2 regions of the Faecalibacterium sp. BIOML-A4 genome follow, and region 2 is predicted to be linked to the other one. Evidence: riboswitches for the same ligand, from Rfam matches in the RefSeq annotation. Region 2 holds a riboswitch; the other holds the start of a gene.
What was found. Region 2 has a riboswitch for thiamine pyrophosphate ahead of thiD (bifunctional hydroxymethylpyrimidine kinase/phosphomethylpyrimidine kinase). Riboswitches for the same ligand answer to the same signal wherever they lie in the genome.

Region 1 (7,506 bases), on a different contig from region 2:
TGGCCGATGGCGACGGTTTCGGGGTTGGAGGTGAACAGCTGCATCAGCGGGCGGGAAGCGAACAGACAGATGACCGTGCCCGCAGCCATGATGGCAGCACTCATGATGAGGGTGAGTTCGTAGAGCTTTTTCACGCGGGCGTGCTGTTTGGCACCGTAATTGTAGCCAATGAGCGGGCGCATACCCTGTACGATGCCGTTGGCGGGCAGATACAGGAAGGTCTGCAGCTTGTAGTAAATGCCCAGCACCACCACGTAGCTCTGGGAAAAGCCCGCCAGCAGGCCGTTCAGGAAGGTGACCAGCAGAGATGGCAGGGCCAGATTGAGGATGGCCGGCACGCCGATGGCATACAGTTTGCCGTCCAGTGCGGCATCCGGGCGCAGGCAGCTGCGGCGCAGTCGGATAGGCAGCTCAGTACGGACGTAAACGAAGAGGTAAACGCACAGGCTCAGCAGCTGGCCGATGCCGGTGGCAAGGGCCGCACCCGCAATGCCCATGGCAGGCACCGGGCCAAGGCCGAAGATCAGGATGGGGTCCAGAAGGATGTTGCACACACAGCCAAAGATCAGCGCCGCCATAGTCACCTTCATGCGGCCCACGGCCTGAAACATCTTTTCAAAGGCCAGTGCCGCCATGTTGATGGTGGCAAACAGGAATACGATGGTGGAGTAGGTGATGCCGGATGCGATCAGGCCTGCGTCGCTGGTGAACCGGCGCAAAAAGCCCGGCATGATGACAATGCTGACAATGGTGATGAGAATGCCGTGCATCAGGCTCAGCGCCATACCGTGGGTGGCGGCAGTCTCGGCCTTTTTGTGGTCGCCCGCGCCAAGGTACAGTGCGATCATGGCATTGATGCCGATACCGAAGCCGATGGCGATGGCGTTGGCAAAATTCTGGATCGGGAACACCAGCGACAACGCAGTCATGGCGTCTTCGCTGATGCGGGCCACAAACAGGCTGTCTACAATGTTGTACAGACTGTTCACCAGCATGGAAATAACATTGGGCAGCGCCATGGATACCAACAGCGGCAGCACCGGTTTTTCTTTCATAAAGGTCTCGTTCATAGTGTTTGCATTGCTCCTGTAGAGAAAAGGAATGAATTACTGCAGCCGCGGAATCGTCAGGGCGAGACTGCTCGAAGATAAAAGCAGACGCAAAAAAGCCACACAATGGCTCTTTTGAAGTCATTGTGTGGCGAAAAGTAGCATACTGCTGTAAAAATCCACACGAATTTTATTAACTGTAGGATAACACGGCTTCCGGCAGATGTCAAGAGGTCAAACGAATAAAGTATGACTTTTATAGACTTGACCATTTTTCACCGGGAGGCTAAAATAAAAATAGATACTTTATAAAATAAGGAGAATCCTGCCATGAAATGGATGATCGCATCCGACCTGCACGGGTCGGCGTTTTATTGCAAAAAAATGATCAAAGCGTTTGAGCGGGAGAGAGCAGATCGGCTGCTTTTGCTGGGGGATCTTTTGTATCACGGCCCCCGCAACGACCTGCCGGAGGGTTATGCCCCGAAGGAGGTCATCCCGCTCCTGAACGGGCTGAAGCCGGCGCTTTTGTGCGTGCGGGGCAACTGTGACGCTGAGGTGGATCAGATGGTGCTGGATTTTCCCATTCTGGCCGACTATGCGGTGCTGCCGGTGGGCAGGCGGCTCGTTTACGCTACCCACGGTCATGTGCACAACCTGAAGAACCTGCCACCGCTGGCTCCGGGGGATGTCCTGCTGCATGGCCACACCCACATTCCGGCGTGGACAGAGTTCGGCGAAGGCAATCTCTACCTGAACCCCGGTTCTGTGAGCATCCCGAAGGAGGGGAGTGCACATAGCTATATGACACTGGAAGGGGAGACCTTCCTTTGGAAAACGCTGGAAGGCGAAGTGTACCGGGAGCTGGAGCTGTGATGGGGGCAATGGAGCTGGAAGAGAAAACGGTTCAGATCCGGGATGATTTCGACCCGGACAAAATTCTGGAAAGCGGCCAGTGCTTTCGCCCCCGGAAGCAGGCGGAGGGCTGGTATCGGTTTGTTTCCGGGGGACAGCTGCTTTACCTCAGACCACTGCGCAGCGGAACCTACACGGTGCGGTGTGAGCCGGGCGCATGGGAAACCTTCTGGCACGGTTACTTCGACCTTGGCCGCAGCTATGCCGCCCTGCGCGGAAAGCTGGACAGCCGGGACGACTTTCTGCAGCGTGCCATGGAATATGGCCGGGGCATCCGGGTGCTGCGTCAGGATGAGTGGGAGATGCTGGTCAGCTTCATCATCTCGCAGCGAAAGAGCATCCCGGCTATCCGCAGGGCGGTAGAGCTGCTTTCGGAGCGGTTTGGCGAGCGGCTGGGCAGCGATAGCGAAGGGCCGGTGTATGCGTTCCCGACAGCAGAAGCGCTCTGCTGTGCCGGGGAGCAGGCGCTGCAGGAGTGCGGCCTTGGCTACCGCACCCGCTACGTGCTGCATGCGGCGCAGCAGGCGGCAGAGGGCACACTGGACCTGAAGAAGCTGGCTTCCCTGCCCGATGAAGCACTTTTTGCCCGTTTGATGGAACTGGACGGTGTGGGCAAAAAGGTGGCAAACTGCGTGTGTCTGTTCGGCTATGGCCGTGTGGGCCGTGTGCCGGTGGATGTCTGGATCGAACGGCTCATCCGGGACGAGTTTGCCGGGCAGGACCCGTTCCCGCAGTTCGGGCTGGAAGCAGGCATCGTGCAGCAGTACCTGTTCTTTTATAAAAGAAGCGTGGGATAAGAACCGCGGAGCCGCAGGCAGGAGCGTAGGACCATCCGCTAAGCAAAAAAGGCAACGGCTTCCTCTGTTTGAGGAAAACCGCTGCCTTTTGATCATTTTACTGCCTGCTTTAACCGTTCCAGATCTTCTGCATCCGGGTGAGAAAGGGCGTTGTCAAAATTCTCGATCAGTGCATCCAGATTGGGCAGATGGATCGGCTGCTTTTTCATGCCCTCATACCGCTGGCGTACCGAAAGCGGCATCTTGCCCTGACACATATAACGGCCGAAGACCGTGTTGCTCCTGTCCAGTGAACGCTCCACCTTTTTCAGGATCTTGTTGAAATACTCCTCACTGCCGCCAAAGCCGGCGGTGCCAAAAAGGAAGATATTTTTGCCGTGCAGCTGCTTCAAAAAGTCCAAAGTGCTTTCGTCAGCGTTTCCCTTGTCTGTCCAGAAGCCCACATAGAGGTCGTCTGCTTCCATGGCAGCAGGGTCCGGGGTGCCAAAATAGCAGCAGTTTTCCTGTGGCAGACAGGCGTGCAGCGTGTCTGCCAATAATTTTGTGTTGCCTGTTTTACTGCTGAATACGATCGCGTAGCTCATAGTTTCTCCTTTGGTCGGTAACAACAAAAAACACCACACGTTTCCGTGCGGTGCTTTTCCTTCTGGTGGAGAATACCGGGATCGAACCGGTGACCTCTTGCATGCCATGCAAGCGCTCTCCCAGCTGAGCTAATCCCCCAGATGTTTGTGCCGTGCCTGACGACAGGAGTAATTATACCAGCGCTTTGCCGGATTGTCAACAGCTTTTTTGGGATTTTCTGCAAAAAAATTCCCGCCGGGGAAATGCCCTTCCCGGCGGGAAAAATGACTGCGAAAAAACTTACGCTCTTGCGTTCTGCGGGTCGAAGATCTGCGGTGCGACACGGATCAGGATCACCACAAGGACCGTGGTCAGAATGGCTTCGGGCAGCATGTAGGTGGCGTTGTACACGGCACTGTACAGCCAGCACAGACCGTCCACGCTCATGTTGGAGATGCCGGGAAAGCCGATTTCGGTCATCCAGCTGAAAGCGTAGTCGTAGTCCTTCCAGACGATGTAACCGGACAGAAAGCTGCACAAAAAGCGCAGCAGGCACACCACAAAGGCGCTGACACCGACACCCACGGTGCGGCTGCGGAAAGGCTTTGCGATCAGGCAGGCAAAGCCCAGAACCGTGAAGGCCAGAAGGTAGTCCAGCAGCACGCAGCCCACCTGTGCCGTGAGGGTCTGGCAGTATGCCAGATTGCCAAGGCCCTGCACAAGCTGGATCAGGCTGTTGACGAAAGCGGTCATGATGCCCCACTTTGCGCCGTGGCGGTAGCTCATTACCAGAATGGGCACCATGCTGAACAGGGTGATGGAACCGCCGTGGGGCATGAGCGGGATCTGGATCATGCTCAAAACGGTGGACAGGGCGATCATCAGCGCACCCTCCACCAGAATGCGGGTTTTGGAATAGGTTTTGGTCATAGGGATTCCTCTTCTCAGAACAATAGTACACAAAAACAAAATGCGCCCGCTTTCCAGCAGGCGCACGGGGTTTGTGAAAGAACGGACAGTTCTGCAAACTCCCACGCCGGCATTGTCCGGTCAGGTAAAAGGGTACTCCGCAAAACGCGGATCTCAGCCTTTCGGCACCCCTGTTTTTATGTCCATGCAAAAGTATAGCGCGTCCGGCGCAAAAGTCAAGCCCCGGCGGAACATATCTGCCCCGGCCTGTGCATAGGCTGTACCATAAGTTCACAATGGGAGGAGTCTGGATATGAAGGGAGACCCCGAACAGAGGGCGGTACAGCTGGGCGAATATATCGCGGCCAACCGGGCCACAGTGCGTGCGGCGGCAGCGGTGTTCGGGTGCAGCAAGTCCACCGTGCACAAGGATGTTGCGGTGCGGCTGCGGACGCTGCAGCCGGAGCTGTTCCGGCAGGTGCGGGCGGTTCTGGCCTGCAATAAGGCAGAGCGGCATCTGCGCGGCGGTGCGGCCACCCGGCGCAAATACAGCCGCAGATAAAAGACGGCACACTTCCGAACAAAACGGAAGCTGTGCCGCCTTTTTTAGGTTCAGTCCCGGGTGCGGAACTGGCTCAGTGCGCCTTTTTCCAACCGGCTGACCTGTGCCTGACTGATGCCGATCTCCTGTGCCACCTCCATCTGGGTCTTGCCCTGCAGGTAGCGCAGCTCCATGATCCGCTTTTCCCGCGGGGTCAGCCCGGCCACGGTCTGCCGGAACTGCAGCCCGCTGATCCAGCTGTCCTCGCCGTCCGGGTCCCGCACCTGATCGATCACATACATCGCATCGCCGCCATCGGTGTACACCGGCTCTTCCAGACTGATCGGCTCCACCACCGATTCCAGCGCCGCCGTCACTTCCCGGCGGGTGAGCCCGGCGCTCTGGGCAATCTCGTCCATGGTCGGCTCGCGGCCAAGCTGCTTTTCCAGCGCTTCGCGGCTCTGCATGGCCCGGTAGGCGGTATCCCGCAGGCTGCGGCTCACCCGCAGGGCATTGTTGTCCCGCAGAAAACGCCGGATCTCGCCAATGATCATGGGCACGCCGTAGGTGGAGAAGCGCACCGGCTGGGCGGGGTCAAAATGATCGATGGCCTTGATCAGGCCGATGCACCCCACCTGAAACAGGTCGTCCAGATTTTCGCCGCGCTGGGCGAACCGCTGCACCACGCTGAGCACCAGCCGCAGGTTGCCTTCCACCATTTGTTCCCGGGCTGCTGCATCACCGGCGTGGGCGCGGGCCAGCAGCTCCCGTTTTTCGGCTTCGGTCAGCACAGGCAGCTTTGCAGTGTTCATGCCGCACAGCTCCACTTTGTTGTACATCCAAACGCCCCCGGTCTGTTTTGATCTTCACCGGGAGTATGGGATGCGCAGCGGCATTGTATGCGTGGAAAAAACTGTGCGCTTTCCCGTTTGGCAGGAAAGCGCGGCAAAATATTGTTTTTTGTGCGGATCTATGATATGCTGTATTTGCGGCGGCAACGCCGCCATCAGGCGCTGTGCCCACAAACGCAGGCGGCTAGTCCTTACCGGTACTTGGGTGCCGGCTAAAGACGATTTTTTCTTGAAGATCTCGTTCTCCCCGGATGTCCAAGGGCGGAAAGGGGGGATGCACCATGACGTTCGAACAGGTCGTGCTTCTGCTCACGCTTCTCGGCGGAGCAATCTACGTTACGTTTGAAATTACATGGACTGTTTCTCACAGTGATGACAAAAAGAAAAAATGACCGCCTCGAGTCCCAATCCGAGCGGTCATCTTTTCTTGACTAATCCGGTAAGGAACTAGCCGTTTGCAGGGCCAGCGCCTTTTGTAGCTTTATTATACGCGAATCAGCGTGGATTGTCAAGCCCAGCGGGCGGCAGTCCGCGTTTTTTCACCTCACTCGTTTTCCAATTGTACTTTTAAGGTGTGGATGATCCGTTTTTCCAGCCGGGAAATGTAGCTTTGGCTGATGCCCAGTGCGTCGGCGGCCTCCTTCTGGGTGCGCTCAATGCCGTCCGCCAGACCAAAGCGCAGCTCCATGATCTGCCGTTCCCGCGGGGACAGGCTGTCCACGGCCCGGCGCAGCACGGCACGCTCCGCATCCTGCTCCAGCCGCTGGCTGATCTGGTTCTCATCACTGCCCAGAATATCAGAAAGCAGCAGCTCGTTGCCGTCGCCATCCACGTTCAGCGGTTCGTCGATGCTGGCTTCCTGACGGCGGTTGGAGCTTTTGCGTAAGTACATCAGAATTTCATTGCCGATGCAGCGGCTGGCGTAGGTGGCCAGCTTGATGCTGCGCTCCGGCGTGAAGGTGTTCACCGCCTTGATCAGCCCGATGGTGCCAATGCTGATCATGTCCTCGGCAGGCACACCGCTGCTTTCGTACTTTTTGGCAAGATACACCACCAGCCGCAGGTTGTGGGTGATCAGGTCGTCCCGGGCAGCGGCATCGCCTGCAGCCATACGGGAGAGCAGGACCTTTTCCTGTTCCGGGGTCAGGGGCGGGGGCAGGCTGGGCGCGCCCGCCAGAAAATGTGCGCCGCCGCAATAGCCCAGCCGTGCAAGGAGCCAACGCCAGAACCGGTGCAGAACATGAAACATGAATACCCCTCCTGTACATCTATAGATATCGATCGCATCAAACGCTTCTCAGCGGATGCCCAGCTGTACGGCCAGTTCGCTGCCCAGCAGAGCTGTCCATGGCTGCTGTGTTTCCGGGCGGCAGAATGCGGCCAGAATGCCCGCTGCACTGCCTTTGCTGGTGCGCAGGGCCTTGGCCGGAACGGCAGGCAGCACGCAGTGCCCGGCAATGGTGGTGCAGGGCACCAGCCGCACCCGCAGCTCCGGCGGCGGTGCCGTGCCGCAGGCAAAATAACGGTCCAGAAATGTGCGCAGCTCCTGCGGCAGGGCGCTGCGCACGGCAGGATAATAGACCAGAACCACTGCCTGCCCGGTCAGCGGGTCCTGCACTGAGAAGCCGGTGTCGCAGAAAGCCTGTACGGAGAGGACTGCACCTTCCAGCTCCAGCACAGCGGCAAAGCAGCGGGTGCCTGCACGGCCAAAGCAGAACAGTACGCCGCGCAGCACGGCAAGCACTGCACCGCAGCACAGCAGCAGCCGGCCCGGAGACAGCGGCAGATAGACGCAGAGATTTGCGCTTTGCACTCCGGGCAGCAGCACGGCTCCGCACAGCAGCAGGTTCAGCAGCAGATACCACATACACAGCTGCACA
Region 2 (7,506 bases):
CCGTTTTTGGCGGCTTCGATCATAGAGTCCACATAGGCACGGTTCTCCGGCCGCAGCGGCAGGCTCTGGATGCCTTCATCGGTCAGTCCAAAGTGCTTGAGATAGTGCAGGCGGGCTGCATCCTCGCTCTCATTCACGAAGGAAAGCAGGGAATAGTAGGTGCGGATGGTCTGCATATCCTTTGCCTTGGTCATGCCCCAGGCAAACACCTTGGCATATTCCCGCAGGTAAAGACTGTCCTCCACGATGTAGCCCTTGAAGCAGGCTTCATCCAGTGTGCCATCCGCAAGTCTTTCCAGAAATTCCGAATGCAGGCACTGCTCCCACACGGGCAGACTTTCCTGCACCAGCTGCTGCACAAAGGTCTGCTCACTCACCCACAAACTCTCCCTTCAGTGCAAACATATGGTCCATCGGGCCGGAGCCGTGGCCCAGATCCAGCATGGCAGAAAGACAGCCGGAAATGTAGGCCTTTGCGCGCTCCACAGATGCATCCAGATCATAGCCCTTTGCCAGATTGGACGCAATAGCGCTGGACAGGGTGCAGCCGGTGCCGTGGGTATTGGGGTTTGCAATGCGCTTGCCGCGGAACCATTTGCCGCAGCCGTCCCGCCACAGAAGCTCGTCGGCATCGTTGATCTGGTGGCCGCCCTTGCACAGCACGGCACAGTGGTATTTCTCGCTGATCAGCTTTGCAGCGGCCTCCATTCCGGCCGCATCGGTGATCTTCATGCCGGAAAGGATCTCAGCCTCCGGAATGTTGGGGGTGACCACCTCTGCCATGGGCAGCAGCTTTTCGGTCAGTGCCTGCACGGCATCGTCCCGCAGCAGCTTGGAGCCGGAGGTGGCAACCATCACCGGGTCCACCACGATATGCTTTGCGCCATAGGTGTGCAGCTTTTCGGCGATCACACCGATCAGCTCTGCCGAGGATACCATGCCGATCTTGACGGCATCCGGGTAGATGTCGGTAAAAATGGCATCGATCTCCTGTGCCAGAAATTCGGGCGTGGCTTCAAAAATGCCGGTCACACCTGTGGTGTTCTGGGCAGTCAGTGCGGTAATGGCGCTCATGGCGTACACGCCGTTTGCAGTCATGGTTTTGATATCGGCCTGGATGCCAGCACCGCCGCTGGAATCGCTGCCGGCAATCGTCAATGCAGTTTTCATGGTTACAACTTCCTTTGCAAAAAATGCGGAAATGCCCGCAAAGAGGCACCTCCGCACTTTGAAGCAGCAGTATCTCCCTACGTTGGCATTGTCCAAATCAGGTCACAGGTCTGGGCAAACAGCCCACTCTCAGCCTGCTTTTGCAGGCTCCCTTTTTCTGCGTTCAAGAATACCACAGTGCCGCTGCATTTGCAAGGGGATGGCCCTTTTCAATCGGCCCGCTGCGTGGTAAAATGGAAAAAACAAAGGGGGAAATACCATGAACATCACGGTCTATCTTGGAGCAAATGCGGGCAATGATCCTGCGCTGGCGGAAGCTGTCCGGGAACTGGGCAGCTGGATCGGTGCAAACGGGCACCGCCTTGTGTACGGCGGCTCCCGCAGCGGCCTGATGGGCCAGCTTGCCCAGAGCGCGCTGGATGCAGGCGGCACGGTGACCGGTGTGGAACCGCAGTTCTTTGTGCAGCAGGAGCTGCAGCACGATGGCCTGACCAAGCTGATTGTCACCAAGGATATGACCGAGCGCAAGACGAAGATGATCGAGCTGGGCGATGCCTTCATCGCATTCCCCGGCGGCACCGGCACGCTGGAAGAGATCGCAGAGGTAATGTCCAAGGTCTCGCTGGGCCAGTTGGACGCGCCCTGCATCCTGTATGATCTGAACGGCTACTACGACAGCCTGAAAGCACTGCTTGCCAAAATGATCGAGAAAGGCCTTTCCACGCCGCAGCGCCAGCAGGGCATCCGATTTGCGGCGAATCTGGAAGAGATCACAACAATTTTGAATAAAGCCTAAAAGGAAACGCTTCCCCGGCCGGGAAGCGTTTCCTTTTTATATCATTCTCCCAGTGCAGTGCGGATATTTGCAAGCACCTTCTGGCTCAGCAGCACAAAAGCCTGCTTGGTGCGTCCGGCAGAAACATTCGCGCAATGCACATTCTCACGGGCAAAGAAGTCTTCGCCCACCGGGCCGGCAGCGGCACGGGTGTCACAGAAGAAGTGGGTGCCCGGCAGAGCAAGCCACTGTTCCAGAGCAGCAGAGTCAAAGCCCGGGCCGATGGAGGTGTTGAACAGCACCTTGCCTGCGCCCAGCTGTGCAAATTCGTCCTTGCCCAACAGCAGTACGTTCTTGTTCAGGCAGGTGAGCACCACCTCGCTCTCGGTCAGCAGCTGTGCCAGCGGCTTATAGGCCATGCCCACAGCTTCGGCATCCGGCTTGCGGGTGCGGCTGTAATAGGCAATGTCGGCACCCATGAACTGCAGTGCATCGGCGATCATTTTGCCGGACACACCCAGCCCGATGACGCCGACCTTCAGCCCGGTGATCTCCACCGGCTCGTCCCGCAGCATGGGCATCCCAAAACCGTGCAGGATGCCGGTGAGCTCATGCAGGACGTACTCCACAACGCCGCGGTCGCCGTAGTCCCGGATGCCCAGCACTTTGATGCCGCGGGTGCGGGCGTAGGCGATATCCACATTGGCGCTTTCCTCAGAATACAGGCTGCAGCACATGCCGATGTAACGGATATTCGGGCAGCGCTCGATCACATTTTTGCCCATGCGGGAGGTGTAGCTCAGAAGTACAGCATCGGCATCTCCGATACGCCGCACGATCTGGTCATCGCTGGCCGGGATATCGCGGTACAGGGTCACCTCTTCTGCATACTGATGCAGTTCCTGCTCAGCGGAGGGGATCAGACTGACCGGCTCAATGGCCACCAGTTTGTTGAACATCTGCAAAGCCCTCCTTTAATAGAAGCATACGGGGGAGGAGAGGTTGCGCAGCAGGGCAACTACGCTCCAACCGGCAATGGCGCTGGTGGAAGAGCAGATATCCACCACGGCCTTCACGCCCTCGATCTCGGCGGTGATGCAGTGGTCGTCGCCCACCCAGCCGGGGACGGAATGCATGGTCACGCCGGTGATCTCCGGGCCGGTGGTGGCCAGCGAGGTGGCAACAGCCACATTCACGCGGCGGGGGAAGGTGGCAATGGCCTGCTTGGCATTGCCGGTGAACACAGTGGTCTTTTCGGTATCGGTCAGCAGGTGGTCGGCCCATACCGGCGTGTTGCGGAAGCCCTTGGCTCCGGTGTGGGTCTCAATGCCTGCCGTCTCGGCCAGCTTCTGCGCCTCGGCCATCAGGGTGACGGTCTGCAGCACATCAAAGCCGCCAATGGCACCGCTTGCCAGATGCACCTTGGCACCGCCCTCCACGGCAGCGGCCTTGACCTGCTCGTAAAAATCAAGGTCCGCAAAGGCACCAATGGAAATAATGACCAGATTCACGCCTTTTTTCAGTACAGGCACAGCCATGGCGCGCACAGCCTCCACCGAAGCGGTCTCCACGATGTACTCCGGCTCCAGCGCCAGCAGGGCATCCACATCGTCACACACGGCACAGCCCACCGTTTCGGCAGTCTTTTCCGCCGAAGCACGGGTGCGGCTGGTCACGCCCACCAGCTCATAGTCCGGCAGCAGACCGTTCTTCCATGCGTTGGCCACAATGCCGCCCAGAAATCCGCAGCCTACAATGCCAAATTTTGTTTTCATATCCTAAACTCCTTTTTCTGCTTTTTCCAAAGAAAACAGCTTTCTGCTTTTTCCAAAGAAAACAGCATATTCCATTAAAGTATATCATATCAAAACAAAAAATGATATAATAAGGCGCAAGAAAGGAGAAGGCTATGTCGAAAACAAAGGAGCTTTTCTGGACGTTTTTCAAAATTGGTGCGTTCACGTTTGGCGGCGGCTATGCCATGGTGGCTTTGCTGCAGAATGAATTTGTGGAAGAGAAAAAGTGGGTGACAAAAGAAGAATTTCTGGACATGGTGGCAATTGCGGAGTCTACGCCCGGCCCGGTGGCGGTGAACAGTGCCACCTACATCGGCTACAAGATCGAGGGTACGGCAGGTGCGGCAGCGTCCACGGTGGCGGTATGTCTTCCGTCCTTCGCGGTCATTTATCTGATCTCGCTGTTCTTTGACCAGTTCCTCCGCCTTTCGGTGGTGGCAAGTGCGTTCCACGGCATTCAGGTGTGTGTGATCTATCTGATCCTTTCCGCCGGACTGAAAATGCTGAAGCAGCTGGAACACAGCGTCTTCAATATTGTCATCCTGACCACGGTTGCGGCAGCGATGGTGGGCTGTTCCATTGCAGCAGTGTCATTCTCTTCCATTTTTTACATCCTGTTCAGCGGTGCGGCCGGGCTGCTGGTGTATGCAGTACAGCAGCTGCGGAAGGGGGAGAAGAAGCCGTGATCTATGTAGAACTTTTCTGGAATTTCCTCATGATCGGTGCGTTGTCCTTCGGCGGCGGCTACGGCATGATCTCGCTGGTGCGGGAAACGGTCTTAGGACACGGCTGGCTGACGGAAGGCGAATTTCTCAGCTTCATTGCCGTGTCGGAATCCACACCCGGCCCGCTGGCCATCAATATGGCCACCTTCATCGGTGCTTCACAGGGCGGCTTCTGGGGCGCGCTGTGTGCCACGCTGGGTGTGGTGCTGCCGTCTTTTGTGATCATTCTGCTCATTGCATCGGTGCTGCAGAATTTGATGAAATATGCCGGTGTCAATGCAGTTCTTGGCGGCGTTCGTCCCTGTGTGGTGGCGATGATCCTGGCAACTGCTGTCAACATGGCGCTTTCTACGCTGGCCGGGTTTGCAGCGGACAAGGCAGGCATTGCACCGGATCTCCGTTCCATTGTGGTGTTCCTGCTGCTGTGGGGGCTGCATGCCCTTTGCCGCCGGAAAAAGGGCAAAGCACCATCGCCCATTGGGATGATCCTGTTCTCTGCAGGACTGGGGATCCTGTTCTGGGAAATATAAGAATAAGCATTGCACGCTGCCTGAGGGGCATCCTGCTTCTGATGACAGCTTCTGAAAAATGCGCCGGGAGGTTCCCAATAAACCTTTCCGGCGCATTTTGCTACAAAAAGCCGGGCACAGGAAAACTCATGGCTCCCTGTGCCCGGCTTCAGCTTTTATTGGAATTTAGGCGCTGTGCGATCAAGCTGCAACGGAAGAAGCAGCTTCGCTGGAAGCAGCCTCACTGGAAGCGGCCTCAGAAGAAGCAGCCTCGCTGGAAGCGGCCTCAGAAGAAGAACCGTTCTCCTCTGCAACAGCGGAAGAAGCGCTCTCCTCGGCCTCAGCAGCAACAGAAGTGCTGGTAGAAGCAGCCTCGGAAGAGGATGCAGCAGTGGAGGAAGCAGAACCGCCGCAAGCGGTCATGCCAACAGCCAGAGCCAGAGCAACAACAGCAACACAAACATTCTTGAGTTTCATATCTAAAATCTCCTTGCCATACGCAAATGTATTTTGCAGAAGGCCCTACAGGAAGTGCCTTTCTGCAAGTGGATATTCTAGTCTTTTTTGCGAAAAAATCAAGAGCTTTTTTGGCTAAGAAGTGAGATTTCAATGATAATCTACGATTTTGTTATAATTTATCGCTAAAAGTCAAAGAGTTTTTGTTAAACTGATCGAAGCACAGGGAGACTCAGGAAAGAATTTTTTACCGCGTTGTAATCACTTTGTAATTTCTTTCATTGTTTGTTCACTTGAATCAAGACGGGAATGCATGTTCCCTAAAGAGAAATAAAGAAATGCAAAAGTGAGGATGATGCGGCTCCGGAAACGGAAAAGAGCCATTTGTCACCTGACAGTTGACCTGCGGAGAAAGAAAAGAGGGTAAACTTTGTGCAGCGAACCTGAACAAAAATATCAAAAAATGACAAGTGTTATTTGAAAGTGATTTTTATTGGACATAAAAAGTGGATAATACAGACACAGCAGGGGATGAACGGGCTCCCTGAAAATAAAACATGTGTTTTGGAGGAAATAAAGATGAAGTACTATGTTACATTGACCGGACTCAACTACCGCTTCGGCACTCAGCCGTTTACAGTAGGCCAGAAGGTAAAGCTGGTCAAGGAGCCGGAGAATGACTTTGACCGCGAAGCCATCCGCGCAGAACTGCCGGGTCTGGGCAAGGTGGGTTATGTGGCCAACAGCACTCACACCGTGCTGGGCGACTGTTACAGCGCAGGCCGCATCTATGATAAGATCGGCGCTGCTGCCACCGCAAAGGTGAAGTATGTGCTTGCCAATGCGGTGGTATGCAGCGTAAAGGCGGCGGATATGGGGCAGACTGGCCTGCCGCCGGTCGATCCGGCTACGGGTCTGCCCTTTGGCAACGAAGAAGATGCCATCGCATTCTGACAGAAAAGCCCGTCACACTGTATTTTGTGTGACGGGCTTTTCTGCACCTTTTTGCTTCGGCGCACATACACCGGGCAAAGGGGGAATGTATCGTGAACCAGATCGTTTTCACTGCGTGGGTACTGCTGTTTCCGGCGGCGTGCACTACACTGGGGGCAGCAGGCGTGTTTTTGCTGCGGCGGCGGTCGCGGCCCTGCACGCAGCGCATCCTGTGCGGCATGGCAGCGGGCATCATGCTGGCGGCCAGTGTGTGGAGCCTGCTGCTGCCTGCTATCCAGCGCGGACAGACTTTGCCGCTTCCGGCATGGATCCCATCGGCAGTGGGGCTTGTGCTTGGCGCAGTGGGCCTTTTGCAGGTGGAACAGTTTGCCGGGCAGCTGCTGGCAGGCGGGGCCGGGCACGGCGGACGTATGGTGCTGGCTGTAACATTGCACAACCTGCCCGAGGGTATGGTGGCGGGCCTTGCCGCTGCACTGGCATTGACCGGGGAGCCGGATGCCATCAGCGGTGCACTGGCGCTGAGCCTTGGCATCGGCCTGCAGAATATCCCGGAAGGTGCAGCAGTCAGCCTGCCGCTGGCCCATAACGGCCGCACCCGCAGTCAGGCGTTTTTTGCGGGAGCGGCTTCCGGGCTGGTAGAGCCGTTGGGGGCATTGCTTGCCTTTGCTCTGGCCGAATGGGTCAGTACTGCGCTGCCGTGGCTGCTCAGCGCAGCGGCGGGCTGTATGGTGTGCGTGACCGCACAGGAGATGATCCCGCAGGCCGTGGAGGGCGACGAGCCTGTCGGTGTTGTAAGCATCGTGCTGGGATTTGCGCTGATGATGGCACTGGATGTGGCATTGTAAGAAAAAAGGGCTGCTGCAAAATCAATGCCGTTAAAATAACAGGATAAAAGCAAAGCGCAGTACAAAACGCGAAAGCGCAGAGAATGTACTGCGCTTTTTGGATTTTAGAGAACATCACATTTTCTGACGTTGGGCTATCCTATTTGATCGTTTCATGCGTGGGCTGTGAAATGATACCTCCCACCCCTTGCAATCTGCCTGCGTTTATGGTACAATATTCTGGCATTCAGAAGGATGTGTCGGACAGCGCCTGCTGCGTGGTTCGGCATACGGATG

Region 1: another riboswitch for thiamine pyrophosphate. It lies ahead of GKG34_RS04320 (energy-coupled thiamine transporter ThiT); the one in region 2 lies ahead of thiD (bifunctional hydroxymethylpyrimidine kinase/phosphomethylpyrimidine kinase).

The regions. Positions count from the first base shown of each region.
Region 1 is NZ_WKZG01000004.1:128,271-135,776, reverse strand. Features, by position in the region: gene GKG34_RS04345 (MATE family efflux transporter) at 1-1,070, opposite strand, end outside; gene yfcE (phosphodiesterase) at 1,380-1,925, shown strand; gene GKG34_RS04335 (DNA glycosylase) at 1,925-2,761, shown strand; gene bilS (flavodoxin family protein BilS) at 2,854-3,345, opposite strand; tRNA gene GKG34_RS04325 (tRNA-Ala) at 3,409-3,484, opposite strand; gene GKG34_RS04320 (energy-coupled thiamine transporter ThiT) at 3,626-4,255, opposite strand; TPP riboswitch at 4,338-4,437, opposite strand; gene GKG34_RS04315 (sporulation transcriptional regulator SpoIIID) at 4,548-4,796, shown strand; gene sigG (RNA polymerase sporulation sigma factor SigG) at 4,847-5,614, opposite strand; gene GKG34_RS04305 (sigma-70 family RNA polymerase sigma factor) at 6,171-6,875, opposite strand; gene GKG34_RS04300 (sigma-E processing peptidase SpoIIGA) at 6,924-7,506, opposite strand, start outside.
Region 2 is NZ_WKZG01000015.1:40,913-48,418, reverse strand. Features, by position in the region: gene GKG34_RS10820 (TENA/THI-4 family protein) at 1-377, opposite strand, end outside; gene thiD (bifunctional hydroxymethylpyrimidine kinase/phosphomethylpyrimidine kinase) at 370-1,170, opposite strand; TPP riboswitch at 1,227-1,334, opposite strand; gene GKG34_RS10810 (TIGR00730 family Rossman fold protein) at 1,430-1,966, shown strand; gene GKG34_RS10805 (D-isomer specific 2-hydroxyacid dehydrogenase family protein) at 2,008-2,904, opposite strand; gene GKG34_RS10800 (aspartate dehydrogenase domain-containing protein) at 2,920-3,720, opposite strand; gene GKG34_RS10795 (chromate transporter) at 3,855-4,427, shown strand; gene GKG34_RS10790 (chromate transporter) at 4,424-4,996, shown strand; gene GKG34_RS10785 (hypothetical protein) at 5,177-5,452, opposite strand; gene GKG34_RS10780 (HIRAN domain-containing protein) at 6,011-6,385, shown strand; gene GKG34_RS10775 (ZIP family metal transporter) at 6,478-7,230, shown strand; RNA gene ffs (signal recognition particle sRNA small type) at 7,504-7,506, shown strand, end outside.